2 linked regions of the Rhodovastum atsumiense genome follow. The main gene of each other region encodes a partner of the protein of the gene in region 2 in a complex. Links are inferred from orthologs where the notes say so. Each region holds a gene or a part of one and is shown on either strand. Other genes may lie near its edges. The genes, in order: pnp and NBY65_RS07565.

What was found.
Region 1: the proteins of NBY65_RS07565 (region 2) and pnp are in contact, whole or in part, in a cryo-EM structure (PDB 9QH0), measured with the Escherichia coli proteins. The link is inferred for Rhodovastum atsumiense from one-to-one orthologs.

The regions. Positions count from the first base shown.
Region 1 is NZ_OW485601.1:2,897,574-2,903,986, reverse strand. What follows is about bases 1,653-4,566. They hold pnp (polyribonucleotide nucleotidyltransferase), read right to left. Parts: upstream 4,255-4,566; coding sequence 2,050-4,254; downstream 1,653-2,049. Other genes in these bases: NBY65_RS13180 (NAD(P)H-dependent flavin oxidoreductase), read right to left, coding at 1,653-1,932. Outside these bases: NBY65_RS13185 (PAS domain S-box protein), read left to right, coding at 1-473; more of NBY65_RS13180, read right to left, coding at 520-1,652; rpsO (30S ribosomal protein S15), read right to left, coding at 4,594-4,863; tRNA pseudouridine(55) synthase TruB, read right to left, coding at 4,908-5,834; NBY65_RS13160 (LysR family transcriptional regulator), read right to left, coding at 5,960-6,413. UniProt on the Escherichia coli protein: Involved in mRNA degradation. Catalyzes the phosphorolysis of single-stranded polyribonucleotides processively in the 3'- to 5'-direction. Also involved, along with RNase II, in tRNA processing.
Region 2 is NZ_OW485601.1:1,700,963-1,708,243, reverse strand. What follows is about bases 2,272-6,053. They hold NBY65_RS07565 (Rne/Rng family ribonuclease), read right to left. Parts: upstream 5,730-6,053; coding sequence 2,472-5,729; downstream 2,272-2,471. Other genes in these bases: NBY65_RS07570 (pyridoxal phosphate-dependent aminotransferase), read left to right, coding at 2,272-2,300. Outside these bases: NBY65_RS07575 (gamma-glutamyltransferase), read left to right, coding at 1-1,140; more of NBY65_RS07570, read left to right, coding at 1,140-2,271; NBY65_RS07560 (N-acetylmuramoyl-L-alanine amidase family protein), read left to right, coding at 6,456-7,281. UniProt on the Escherichia coli protein: Endoribonuclease that plays a central role in RNA processing and decay. Required for the maturation of 5S and 16S rRNAs and the majority of tRNAs. Also involved in the degradation of most mRNAs.

The sequences.
Region 1 (6,413 bases), 1.2 Mb from region 2 along the record:
CCGACGAAGGCACCGTGATCAGCCTGGTGTTCCCGGCCGACGACCAGACCGCCGCCCAGGCCCCGGCCACCGCCGCCCCCGCGCGCGACGGCACGCCCCCCTTGTCGGTGCTGCTGGTCGAGGACGATCCGGACGTGCTCGGGGTGGTGCGGATGATGCTGCTCGATGCCGGCTGCAGCGTGACCACCGCCGCCGACGGGGTGGCGGCCCTGGACGTGCTGCGCTCCGACCGGCCCATCGATGTCCTGCTCTCGGACGTGGTGATGCCGAACGGCGTGAGCGGCGTCGATCTGGCCCGGGAGGCACGGGCGATCCGCCCGGACATCCGGGTGCTGCTGGCCTCCGGCTACGCGCGTGACGTGCTGAACCGCCTGGGGGCCGAGGACGAGTTCACCATCATCGCCAAGCCCTATACCCAGGCCAGCCTGCTGCACCATCTGGCGTTTCCCGGGGAACCGGTCCGGGCGGGCTGAGCCGGCCAGGCCCCCTCCGGTCGCACGGACCGGAGGGGGAGCGGGCTTACCGGCCGGTCAGGATGCGTTCCACCAACTGCCGCACCGTCGGGATGAAGCCGTTGCTGTAGAACGGGTCGGAGGCAAAGCGGAAGGCGTTGTGGCCACTGAACACCAGATTGTTCTCGACCACGTCTTCCTTGTCGGCGTCATGGGCGACGGCCTGCAGCGTCTTCTGGATGCAGAAGCTGCGCGGATCCGCCTTCTTGCCGTTGCTGAAATCAGGCTCGTGCTGCGACCAGTTGGAGAAGCGGCACTGGCTCAGGCAGCCCATGCAGGCCACCTGGTCCTCGATGATCTCGCGCGCCTTTTCCGGGGTCACGAAGATCAGCGTGGAATCCGGCGTGCGCAGCGCCTCGGTGAAGCCCTCGGCTTCCCAGCCGTGGACGCGCTCGAGATCGACCTGGGTCAGGTAGGTCGGCCGCTTGCGCGGGCCGACGCCGTACTCGGCGACGTGCTCGCCGACCGGCTCGGCCGAATAGGCCACCTGCCGCTCGTTGCGCTCGCGCAGTTCCTGGATGAAGCTGTTGTTGAGCGCCGAGGAATAGAAGCCGGTCGGGCTGAAGCGGTTGAGGAAGACGTCGCCGGCCTTCAGCTTCAGCAGACGTTGCTTCCAGGCATTGCCGATCGGGCTTTCCTGGGTCAGCAACGGACGGGTGCCGAACTGGAAGGCGATCGGGCCCAGATCGGGGTTGTCGATCCAGTCCTCCCAGTCTTCCAGCCACCACACGCCGCCAGCCATGATGATCGGGGTGTCGCCGAGCCCGAACTCGCGCATCAGCTTGCGCAGCGCCAGCACGCGGGGGAACGGGTCCTCGGGCTTTTCCGGGTTCTCGCTGTTGGACAGGCCGTTATGGCCGCCGGCGAGCCAGGGATCCTCGTAGACCACGCCGCCGAGCAGGGAGGCGGCCTTATGGTAGGCGCGCTTCCACAGCGCCCCGAAGGCGCGGGCCGAGGAAACGATCGGGTAATAATGGACGTTGAAGCGCGCGGCGATCTCGGCGAGGCGATAGGGCATGCCGGCACCACAGGTGATGCCGTTGATCAGGCCCTTGGCGCCTTCCAGCACGCCGGTGATCACCCGCTCGGCGCCGCCCATCTCCCACAGCACGTTGGCGTGGATGCGCCCGCGCCCACCGGCGATCTCGTGCGCGCGCTGCGCCTGGGCGATGCCGCCGGCGATGCCGTAGGCCACCAGTTCGTCGTGGCGCTCGCGGCGGGTGCGGCCGCGATAGATCTGCTCGAGGATATTGCCGTCGGCGTCATAGCTGTCCGCATTGACGGCGCTGATCGTACCGGCCCCGCCGCCGGCCGCCCAAAGGCCCGCGGTGACGCCGTTCGAGATCGCCACCCCTTTGCCGCCTTCGACGATGGGCAGGACCTCGACGCCCCCCATTCGGATCGGGTTGATCACCTTCATGGCCTGCTCCTGACGACCCGCGCCTTCCGGGGGGCGACTGTCACGTTTCCTTCATCGAAGCCCGTCCCGCCTTCGGGATCAAGGTCCCGAAAGCGGAAACGACTCCTTCTTTTTTGGTCACTCGGCCGCGGCGTCGGACGACCCGTTCGTGGCCTCTCCGTCCGGCCCCTGGCCGCCGCGCCCGCCGCGCTCGTTGCGGCCGCCCTTCGGTCCGACCTTCTCGCTGATGTCCTCGCCGGTGGCCTGGTCAACCACGCGCATGGACAACTTCACCTTGCCGCGGTCGTCGAAGCCCAGCACCTTCACTTTCACGCTGTCACCGACATTGACCACGTCGCTGGTCTTGGCGACCCGGCCCTGCGCCAGCTCGCTGATGTGAACCAGCCCGTCGCGGGAGCCGAGGAAGTTCACGAAAGCGCCGAACTCGGCGGTCTTGACCACCTTGCCGGTGTAGATCACGCCGATTTCGGGCTCGGCGACGATGCCGCGGATCCAGTCGATCGCCGCCTGGGTCTTGGTCATGTCGGTGGCGGCGATCTTGATGGTGCCGTCGTCCTCGATGTCGATCTTGGCGCCGGTCTGCTCGACGATCTCGCGGATCACCTTGCCGCCGGTGCCGATCACGTCGCGGATCTTCTCCTTGGGGATGTTGATCACGGTGATCCGCGGCGCGGTCGCGGCGACGTCGGTGCGCGCCCCGGTCAACGCCTTGGCCATCTCGCCCAGGATGTGCAGCCGGCCGTCACGCGCCTGGCCGAGCGCCACCTGCATGATCTCCGGCGTGATCGAGGTGATCTTGATGTCCATCTGCAGGCTGGTGACGCCACGCTCGGTGCCGGCCACCTTGAAGTCCATGTCGCCGAGATGGTCCTCGTCGCCGAGGATGTCGGTGAGCACGGCGTAGCCGCGATCTTCCTTGATCAGCCCCATGGCGATGCCCGCCACCGGGCTCTTCAGCGGCACGCCGGCATCCATCAGCGCGAGCGAAGTGCCGCACACCGTCGCCATCGAGGAAGACCCGTTGCTCTCGGTGATCTCGGAAACCACCCGCAAGGTATACGGGAACTTCTCCTTCTCCGGAAGCAACGGATGCACGGCGCGCCAGGCCAGCTTGCCATGGCCGATCTCGCGCCGGCCCGGGCTGCCGAGACGGCCCGTTTCACCAACGGAGTACGGCGGGAAGTTGTAGTGAAGCATGAAGTGCTCGCGGTACTCGCCCTCGAGCGCGTCGATCACCTGCTCGTCCTGCGCCGTGCCGAGCGTCGCCACCACGAAGGCCTGCGTCTCGCCGCGGGTGAACAGGGCGCTGCCATGCGCGCGCGGCAGCACGCCGACCTCGGCCACGATCGGGCGCACGGTCTTCGTGTCGCGGCCGTCGATGCGCAGGCCGGTGTCGAGGATGGCGTTGCGGACGATGTCGGCCTCGAGGTCCTTGAACAGGCCCTTGGCCTTCTCGACATCGAGCCCCTCGGCCGCCAGCGCCTCGGCGGCGGCCTTGCGGACCGCGTCGATCTTCTCGTGGCGGACCTGCTTCTGCGGCTCGCGATAGGCATCGGCCAGGCCGGCACGGGCCAGGCTGTCGACGCGGGCGCGCAGGGTCTTCTGCTCCTCGCTCTCCTCCGGCAGCGGCCAGGGCTCCTTGGCGGCCACCTCGGCCAGCTCGATGATCGCCTGGATCACCGGCTGGAACGCCGCGTGCCCGAAGGTCACGGCGCCGAGCATCGTCTCCTCGGTCAGCTCATCCGCCTCGGATTCGACCATCAGCACGCCCTCGGTGGTGCCGGCCACCACCAGCTCGAGCGTGGTCTTCTTCATCTGATCGGCGGTCGGGTTGAGCACGTACTGGCCGTCGACGTAGCCGACGCGGGCGGCGCCCACCGGGCCGAAGAACGGAATGCCGGACAGCGTCAGCGCGGCCGAGCAGCCGACCATGGCGACGATGTCGGGATCGTTTTCCAGGTCATGGCTGAGCACGGTGGCGATGACCTGGACCTCGTTCTTGAAGCCCTCCGGGAACAGCGGGCGGATCGGCCGGTCGATCAGGCGCGACTTCAGCGTCTCCATCTCCGAGGGCCGGCCCTCGCGCTTGAAGAAGCCGCCCGGGATCTTGCCCGCGGCGAAGGCCTTCTCCTGGTAGTTCACGGTCAGGGGGAAGAAATCCTGGCCCGGCTTGGGCGTACGCATGCCCACCGCCGTACACAGAACGATGGTGTCGCCGTAGCTCACCATCACCGCGCCGTCGGCCTGACGCGCGACCTTGCCGGTCTCGAGGACCAGCTTGCGGCCACCCCAGTCAAGCTCCTTGCGGTAGTAATTGAACATCGTCTCGTCGTTCCCTTTCGTGCCGGCCGGACGGGTGGCAGCACGGGAACGATCCGTTGACTCCGGCGGGGTACGGCGCCTCGGGCGGCATGGAGGCGGACTGCGGGAATGGCTTGCAGCCGCGGGTGGACGCCAGAACGCCCACGATCCATGTGGCCGGAAACGCCGTCGCGGCTCCCGAAGCGGAGGCTGCCGGATCGGCCGTCTGTTGCACCGCCGCAGCCGCGGCGTCCGGGGGCCAATCCCCCGGGGTGGAGCTCCCCCGGCCACCATGGCGCGGGGGAAGCGCCGGCGCCCCTTATATAGGCGGAAGCGCCGGCAAGACCATGATTTTGCCGGTCAGCGGCGCAGGTTGAGCCGGCCGATCAGCGCCTCGTACCGCGAGTGGTCCTTCTTGCGCAGATAGTCGAGCAGGCGACGGCGGCGCCCGACCAGCATCAGCAGGCCGCGGCGGCTGTGGAAGTCCTTCGCATGCGTCTTGAGATGCTCGGTGAGGTTGCTGATCCGCTCGGTGAGCAGCGCCACCTGGACCTCGGGGCTGCCGGTATCGCCCTGCACGGTGGCGTAATCGGAAATCAGCGCCGTGCGGCGCTCGGCTGTGATCGACATCGGCTTACTCCATGAATGAATGAGGTTGCTGCGACGCGCGCGGCTCAGAGCAGCCGTTCGGGCCTGAGCCAGCCATCTTCCAGCCGGCACAGCCCGATCACGCGGCTCCCCGCCATGGCACGGGCCAGACCCCCATCGGGATCGGCCGCCCCTGGAATGCGTCCCATCAGCGTGACCAGGCTGATCGCCTGGCCGTTCGACAGGCCGAAGGCCTCCGCCTCGGTCAGGGCCAGCGCCGGGATGTCGGCCAGCGCGGTCGCGACCGGAAGCAAGAGGTCCGGAGAAGCGCGCGGGGTATCCTCCGTGGGCGCGAGCTTGTCCAGAGGAATTGCCTGCGCCTCGGTGAAGGGGCCGACACGCAGCCGGCGCAGGGCAGCGATGTGGCCCACGGTGCCGCAGGCCCGCGCCAGGTCGCGGGCGAGGCTGCGCATGTAGACGCCCTTGCCCGACTGCACCTCGAACACCGCCGTATCGGCATCCACCCGCTCGATCAGCTCGAAGCGATCGACGCGGGCCGGACGCGGATCGAGCACCGGCGGGGCACCGGCGCGCGAGAGGTCATAGGCGCGCTCGCCGGCGACCTTCACCGCCGAGAAGACCGGGGGCACCTGCATGATGTCGCCGGTCAGGGCCGGCAGGGCGGCGCGGATCTGCTCGTCGGTCGGCCGCGCTTCGGAGGTCTCGATCACCTGCCCGTCGGCATCGTCGGTGTCGCGCGCCTCGCCGAAGCGCAGGGTGAAACGGTACAGCTTGGTGCCGTCCATGACATAGGGCACGGTCTTGGTGGCGGCCCCGAAGGCGATCGGCAGGAGTCCGGTGGCGAGCGGGTCGAGCGTGCCACCATGGCCGCATTTCTGGGCGTCGAACCAGCGCTTCAACCGGTTCACCACATCGGTGCTGGTGAGGCCCTGGGGCTTGTCGATGATCAGCCAGCCGTCCAGGGGACGGCCGCGTTGCTTACGATGGCGCATGCGGCTCTTGTACAGGAACAGAAAAAAAGGGCGGGGGCGGGAAAGGCGGCGCATAGACCACGGCGGGGATGCGAAAACAAGGCCGGGAAGGCCCGGCGCCCGCCCGGCCAGCGCAGCCCAGGGCATCACGAAAGCGACGGCGCCGCCCCTGCCCCGGCATGGGCCTGCAAGCCGGACAGCAAGGCCCGCAACACCCGGTCCAGCACCTTTTCCCGCCGCAGCACGATGGCCAGCCGGCGCGACAGCGGCGGCGACAGCGGGCAGGCGACCGCCCCCGGCACCTCGCCCGCCGCGCCGGCCAGGGCCAGCGCCGGCACCACCGAACCGCCGCTTCCGTTGCCCACCAGCACCTTGATCGCCTCGATGCTGCCCAGTTCCATCACCGGCTGCGGCACCTGCCCGGCGCGGCGGAACCAGCCATCGATGATCGCGCGCGTGCTGCCGCCCGGCTCATAAAGGATCAGCGGCAGCCCCAGCAGCTCGGTCGCCGAGAGCGCCGCCCGGCCCGGCGGCACCAGGTCACGCGGCAGCAGCGCCAGCAACGGGTCGGTCGCCACCACCGTCGTGCAGAGCGCCCGG
Region 2 (7,281 bases):
CGGCCGGCGGCGGTGCCGATGGTCCCGCGCGGGCTGTTCGCGCTCAGTGCCCGCTACGGGCGCCGGCCCTTCGAATCGCTCACCGTCTATGCCGAGCAGTCGGCCCGCTTCGGCATTCCCGCCAGCCGCGCCTTTATCCGCGATCTCGAGGTGGTGGCCGGGCCGCTGTCCGGCGACCCGCAGGCCCGCGCGGTGTTCTTCCAGCCGGATGGCAAGCCGCTGGCCGAGGGCATGACGCTGATGCAGCCCGATCTCGGCGCCACGCTGGCACAATTGCGCGTGGCCGGGGTGGGTGACCTGTATATCGGCGGGCTCGCCGCCCGGTTTGCCGCCGCCAGCCAGCAGGCCGGCGGCGGCGTCCAGCCTGCCGCCCTGCGCGCCAGCCTGCCCCGCACCGAACCGGCGCTGGTCACCGACGGGCTGCGCAACAGCCAGGTCGCCTTCCTGCCGCCGCCGGCCGATGGCGGCCTGGCCGCCGACGCTGCCTTCCAGCTGTTGCGGCGCGACCCGGCCGGGATTGATGCGGCGCAGGCCCGCGCCGTCGCGGTGGCCGCCGCCTGGCGCGCTTCCCGTGGCGCGGCGGACCCGGCCACCTTGCTCAACGCCTCGCTGCCGGCCGGCACGCTGCCGCCGCTGCCGGCGTCCACCAGCTTCGTCACCCTCGATCGCGACGGCCGCGCGGTGGTCTGCGCCATGACCATGAACAACCTGTTCGGCACCGGGCGGATCGCCCCGGGGACCGGCATCGTGCTGGGGGCCTCGCCGGCCTGGATGCCGCCGCCGCTGCTGGCGGCGGCGCTGGCCTGGAATCCCTACGTGCACGCCTTCCACGCGGCGATCGGCGGCTCGGGCCAGGAAGCGGCGGCCCTGGCGGTGGCGAGCGGGATGGTGCAGGCGCTCGGGCCGCGGGGCACCGGCAAGGCCTTTATGGCGCCGCCCTCCGGCAGCAATGCCGCCCTCTCCAATATCATCGATTCCGCGGCCCCGGTGGTGGACCCCACGGCGCCGGTCCCGCGCGCGGTGCCGGAGCCGGGCCGCACCAATGCCATCGCCTGCCCGGGACTGCTGCCGGAGTCGCAAACGAGCTGTGCCTGGGCCACCGACCCGCGCGGGTCAGGCCTGGCGATCGGGGGGGATTGATGGCGCTCAAGATCGGCCGCGGCGCCGAGGCGCCGCCGTTCATTGTCATGGACGTCATCACCGCGGCGAATGCGCGCCAGGCGGCGCTGCCACCCGGCGCGCCGCACGTGATCCGCATGGAAGTCGGCCAGCCCGGCACCGGCGCCCCCGCCGGCGCGGTTGCGGCCGCTGCTGCCGCGCTGCAGGCCGGCGCGCCGATGGGCTATACCGAGGCGCTCGGCCTGCGTTCGTTGCGTACCCGCATCGCCCGGCACTACGCCGACTGGTACGGCGCCGATATCGCCCCGGGCCGGATCGCGGTGACGGTGGGCGCGTCCGGCGCGTTTCCGCTGGCTTTCCTCGCCGCCTTCGATCCGGGTGACCGGGTGGCCATGGCGGCGCCGTTCTATCCGCCCTACGTGAACATCCTCGCGGCCCTTGGCATCACCCCGGTGATGCTGGAGGCCGGGCCGGAGACGCGCTTCCAGCCCACGGTCGAGATGCTGGAGCGGCTCGATCCGCGGCCGGACGGGCTGATCGTGGCCAGTCCCTGCAATCCGGCCGGGACCATGCTGCACCCGGACGAACTCGCCGCCATCGCCGCCTGGTGCCACGAGGCCGGGGTCCGGCTGATTTCCGACGAGATCTATCACGGCCTGACCTACGACAATCCGATCGCGACCGCGGCAGCGCTCAGCCCGAGCGCGGTGGTGGTCAACAGCTTCTCGAAATATTTCTCGATGACCGGCTGGCGCATCGGCTGGATGGTGCTGCCCGACGACCTGGTGCGGCCGGTCGAATGCCTCGCGCAGAACATGTTCATCAGCGCGCCGCACATCGCGCAGGTGGCTGCCGAGGCGGCGATGGACTGCACCGCGGAACTGCAGGCGAACGTGGCCCGCTACCGCCGCTCGCGCGACCTGCTGCTGCGCAGCCTGCCGGCAGCGGGATTCCCGAAGCTGTCGCCGGCGGAAGGCGCCTTCTATCTCTACGCCGACGTTACCGACCGTACCAATGACAGCCGCGCCTTCTGCGCGCGCATGCTGGCGGAAGCCGGGGTGGCGGCCTCACCCGGGGTCGATTTCGACCGCGCCCGCGGCAACCGCTTCATCCGCTTCAGCTATTGCGGGCCGGAAGCGGATATGGCCGAGGCGGCCTCGCGGCTGGCGGGGTGGCGGTAAAGGCAAGTAAGGCCAGGGCGCTGCCCTGGACCCGGCAGGGGCCATAAGGCCCCTGCACCCCAGTCTCGCTGCGCGGCAAGGAATGGGATCCAAGGGCCTTGTGGCCCTTGGTGGAGGTCCAGGAGGCGAAGCCTCCTGGTGGGGTTTGGGGCAACGCCCCAAGATCCCCGTTCAGCGTTTCCACCACCCCCGTTTGCGTTCCGTGACCGGTACCGTGTCCTGGCCGATGATCACCGGCTTCACCGCCGAACCGACGACCGGTTCGGACGGCGCAGGAGCGGCTTCCGCTTCCGCTTCCGGCTCCGGTGCCACCACCGCGGCTTCCGGTTCCGGCGCCGGTGCCTCGATGGCCGGCGGTGGGGCCTCGGGTTCGGCCGGTTGTTCGGCGCCGGCGTCATCGGGGGCGGCAACCGGGGCGGGCCGGGGGGCCTGCTGGGCGTGCTCCTGCTGCTCGATCAGGTCGAAGATGTCGTAGGTGTGACCGGCGAAGGGATCGGCCGGTGTCGGACCCGACCACGCGGCAGCCGCCGGAGCCGGCGCGGCCTGCGGGGCTTCGGCTTCGCCTTCGGTGGTCCCATCACGGCGCCGGCGACGGCCGCCGCGCCGGCCGCGACGCCGGCGGTTGGCGTCGCCTTCCTCCTCGCTTTCCTCCGTCGGAGCGGCTTCGGGGCGCTCGGCCGCGGCGGCCGGTTCGGCCGATTGTGGCGGTGCGACCGGTTCGGCCGGCTCCGCTTCCACCGGTTCGGGGGCGGCAACCTGCTCCGCGGGGGCGGCCACCTCTACTGCCTCTGCCGCCTCGGGTATCTCTGCCACCTCGGCGACGTCCGAAGGTTCGGTCACGCCGGCCGGCTCGGGGATGTCCACCGGGGCGAACTGGCGGAGCGATTCAGGCTGCTCGGGCACGACCGGGAAGGCACCGATCGGGATATCCGGCTGCTCGGCGCCCTCGATGGGGAAGGGCTCCTCATCGCTCTCGTCGCCGTCTTCCGTCTCCTCGCCGGAGACCACGCCGTTGCCTGCCGCGTCACGGCCGCCGCGCCGCCGCCGCCGCCGCCGCCGCCGGCGGCGTTCGCTCTCATCCCCGTTCCGTTCGGGCGCGGCGCTCTCGGCGGCCTCGACGATGACCTCGGCTTCCTCGACCTCGATCAGCGTTTCCTCGACATCGGCGGGCTCGGGCAACGGCGCGGGCGCGACCGGGATGACCGCCGGGGCGGGGCGCTCGGCCTCGATGACCGGTCCGCGCAGCTTCTCGACGCGCACCTGCGGCGGCACCAGCGTCTCGTCCGCCGCGAATTGCACGCGCATGCCGGTGCGCTGCTCGATCTCGGCCAGCCGCTCGCGCTTGTTGTTGAGGATGTACATGATCACCTGGCTGGCGACGTGCACCATGACCAGGCTCGCCCGGGCGCGGGCGCCCTCGTCCTCGATGGCGCGCAGCACGTGCAGGGCGCTGCTCTCCACGCTGCGGACCTGGCCCAGCCCGTTGCAGTGCGGGCAGGTGATGAAGCTGGTCTCGGCGAGCGAGGGCCGCAGGCGCTGGCGGCTCATTTCCAGCAGGCCGAAATGGCTGATATGGCCGACCTGGATGCGGGCGCGGTCGGTCTTCAGTGCTTCCTTCAGCCGGCGCTCGACCGAGGCGTTGTTCTTCTTCGACTCCATGTCGATGAAGTCGATGACGATCAGGCCGGCGAGGTCGCGCAGGCGCAACTGCCGGGCCACCTCGTCGGCGGCCTCGAGGTTGGTGCGCAGCGCCGTCTCCTCGATGCCGCGCTCGCGGGTGGAGCGGCCGGAATTGACGTCGATCGCGACCAGGGCCTCGGTCTGGTTGATCACCAGGTAGCCGCCGGAGCGCAACTGCACCGTGGGCGAGACCATGGCGTCGAGCTGCGCTTCGACCTGGTGCCGGCTGAACAGCGGCTGCCCGCCCCCTTCATATGAATTGGGGCGCCAGAGCTGCACCTTGCGGGCGTGGCTCGGCATCAGCATGCGCATGAAATCGTGGGCGGCGCGCCACGCGTCCTCGCCGTCGACGAGGATTTCCTCGATGTCGCGCGAGTAGACGTCGCGGATCGCGCGCTTGATCAGGCTCGCTTCCTCGTAGATCAGCGCGGGCGCGACCGAGCGCAGCGTGTGTTCACGGATGTCGTCCCACAGCCGCATCAGGTACTCGCAGTCACGCTTGATCTCGGGCTTGGGCCGGTTGGCGCCGGCGGTGCGCACGATCAGGCCCATGCCCTGCGGGATGTCGAGCTCGGCGGTGATCTCCTTGAGCCGCTTGCGATCGGCGGCCGAGGTGATCTTGCGGGAGATGCCGCCGCCGCGGGGGGAGTTGGGCATCAGCACGCAATAGCGGCCGGCGAGCGAGATGTAGGTGGTCAGCGCCGCGCCCTTGGTGCCCCGCTCTTCCTTGACCACCTGCACCAGCATGATCTGCCGGCGCCGGATCACCTCCTGGATGCGGTAGTTGCGCAGGAAGCGGGCCGTGCGCCGGGGGGTGACTTCCTCGGCGGCGTCGGCGTCGCCACCATCGCCACCGATGGTCTCGGGCGGCGGCAGGTGCGGGATCGGCTCGGCCTCGTCGGGTTCCTCGACATCGGCGGCCTCGGCCGGGGCCGGTTCGCTCGCCGGTTCCTCGCCGCTCACCACCGGGGCGGGGGGGATTTCACCGAGGCTGGCTTCGCCGACGCCGAACTCGCCATAGCGCACGTCGTGCGGCATCGATGCCGGCTGTGCCCGCGGGGGGCGTGCCTCTGTGATGTCGTCAGGGGCAGGGGCCTCGGGTGCCGCGGCGATGGGGGCATCAGTGCCGTTGTCGTCGGATGCGGGCTGCGCCGGTTCGGGCTCCACGGGCGCAGCCGCAGGCTCGGCCGCGGGAAGGGCCGTGGCCTCGGGGGCTTCAACCCGTGCCTCCGGCGCGGGCTCCGCGGCCGGTTCGGCAGTTGCCGTCGCTTCGGACGCCTCGGGCGGCTCCACCGGCGCGGGCTCGGTGGGGGCGGGGGCTTCCGTCGCCTGGGCCGCTTCCTCCGACAGGGGCTCCGGCGTCACGGCCGGGGCGGCCGCGAGCGGTGCATCATCCTGTTCGCCGCGCCGGCGAGGGGGCGGGGGGGCAGCGGGCTCCTCGTCCTCATCCTCGTCGCGGGCTTCCTCGGCCTGCATGGCGAGCAGGCGTTCGCGGTCGGCGATCGGGATCTGGTAATAGTCGGGGTGGATCTCGCTGAAGGCCAGGAAGCCGTGGCGGCCGCCGCCGTATTCCACGAAAGCCGCCTGGAGGCTCGGCTCCACGCGGACCACCTTGGCCAGATAGATATTTCCCTTCAGTTGCTTCTTGGTCGATGTCTCGACGTCGAAATCTTCGAGGCGGCTACCGTCCAGTACCACCACGCGGGTTTCTTCCGCGTGGCTGGCGTCGATCAGCATGCGTTTCGTCATTCGGTCCAGGGCTCCGGTGCGCCGCCCCGGGCGCGGTTGCGCGCCGATCGGGGCGGGAATCAAGTGAGGGCGGGAGGGGGCAGGACCGCAGACCAGGCAGGACGGAGGAAAGCAGGGGCGCACTGACCGGCCGGCCGCGCGTCATCCCTGGCGCCGCTGCGCGCGCGACGCGCGCATGGCAGGCAGGATAACCGCTTGCGGCGGCAATCCTCTCAGGGTGAAGCGGCGGGAAGGCGGTCATGAAAACCCTGTGTCTGCGGGCCGTGCGCGCCAGACGGCGCGCTGCCCCGGTTGTTCTGTGCTCGTCGACCGTCGTCCGTCGGTCCCCTTCGCCCCGCCGCGCGGCCTGCTGATGCAGATAGCGAGCATCTTGCCGGCGCAAAGACCTGGGCGTCGCCCCAGACCGTCCAACGAGGCTGGATTTCTGGGGGCGGCACGGGCGGCGACACGGATCCGGCTGCCGTCGTGCCCCTTTGCTCGGCCAATGGGCCACGGGGCGAGGCAGCCCCGATCGTAACCCGGAGGGCATGCCGCCCCCCGGCGCGGCGCCGGAGCGAGCCCAGACGATGAAGCAAACGCCGGCATATCGCAAGCAAAGCGTGGAGAGCCATGGCGGCAATGCCATTTCCGCGACATGAATCTGCCGTCATCAATGTGCAAGCTGCGGTTATCGAACGGTCATGTTAGACCTGCAGTAGATACTCGCTTCCATCGGAAGTTCAGCCCGTGATCACCCGCCGATTCCTGCTCGGTTCCGGTGTGGCCGCCAGCTTCCTGCTGCCGGCCGCGCACGCGCTTGCCGCGCCCCGGCCGGGGTCCGCGCTCGGCGGGGCGCCCACCCTGGCGCTGCCGCGCTCCGCCCCCCTGCCTCCACGGAGCCAGCCCCCGCGGACGCTGTCGCCGCCCCTGGTGCTGCTCGATCCCGGCCATGGCGGCAAGGATCCGGGGGCCACCGGCGTTTCCGGCACCTATGAAAAGCACATCGCCCTGGCCGCGGCGCTGGAATTGCGCCGCCAGTTGCTCGCCTCGGGCCGCTACCGGGTGGAGCTGACCCGCACGGGCGACGTGTTCATTCCGCTTGAGGAGCGGGTGGCGATCGCCCAGCGCCGTGGCGCCGGCCTGTTCGTCTCGATGCATGCGGACGCGGTGGGCGACCATGGGGTGCGCGGCGCCAGCGTCTACACCCTGGCCGATACCGCCTCGGACGCGCAGAGCGCCGCCCTCGCGACCCGGGAAAACGCGGCCGACCGCTTCGGCGGCCCGGCTTTCCGCAACGCTCCCCCCGACGTCGCGCGCATCCTGGCCAGCCTGGTGCGCCAGGAGACCCGGGCCGGATCGGCGCGCATGCAGCGTGGCGTGGTGTCCGCGCTGCAGGGCGACCTTCGCCTGCTGCAGAATCCCGCCCGGCATGCCGGCTTCGTCGTGCTGAAGGCGGCGGATATCCCCAGCGTGCTCGTGGAAATGGGGTTCATGTCAAATCGTGAGGACGAGGCGGCCCTGCGTCGTCCCCAGTACCGCGCACGCATCGCGGCTGCTATGAAACGTGCCGTGG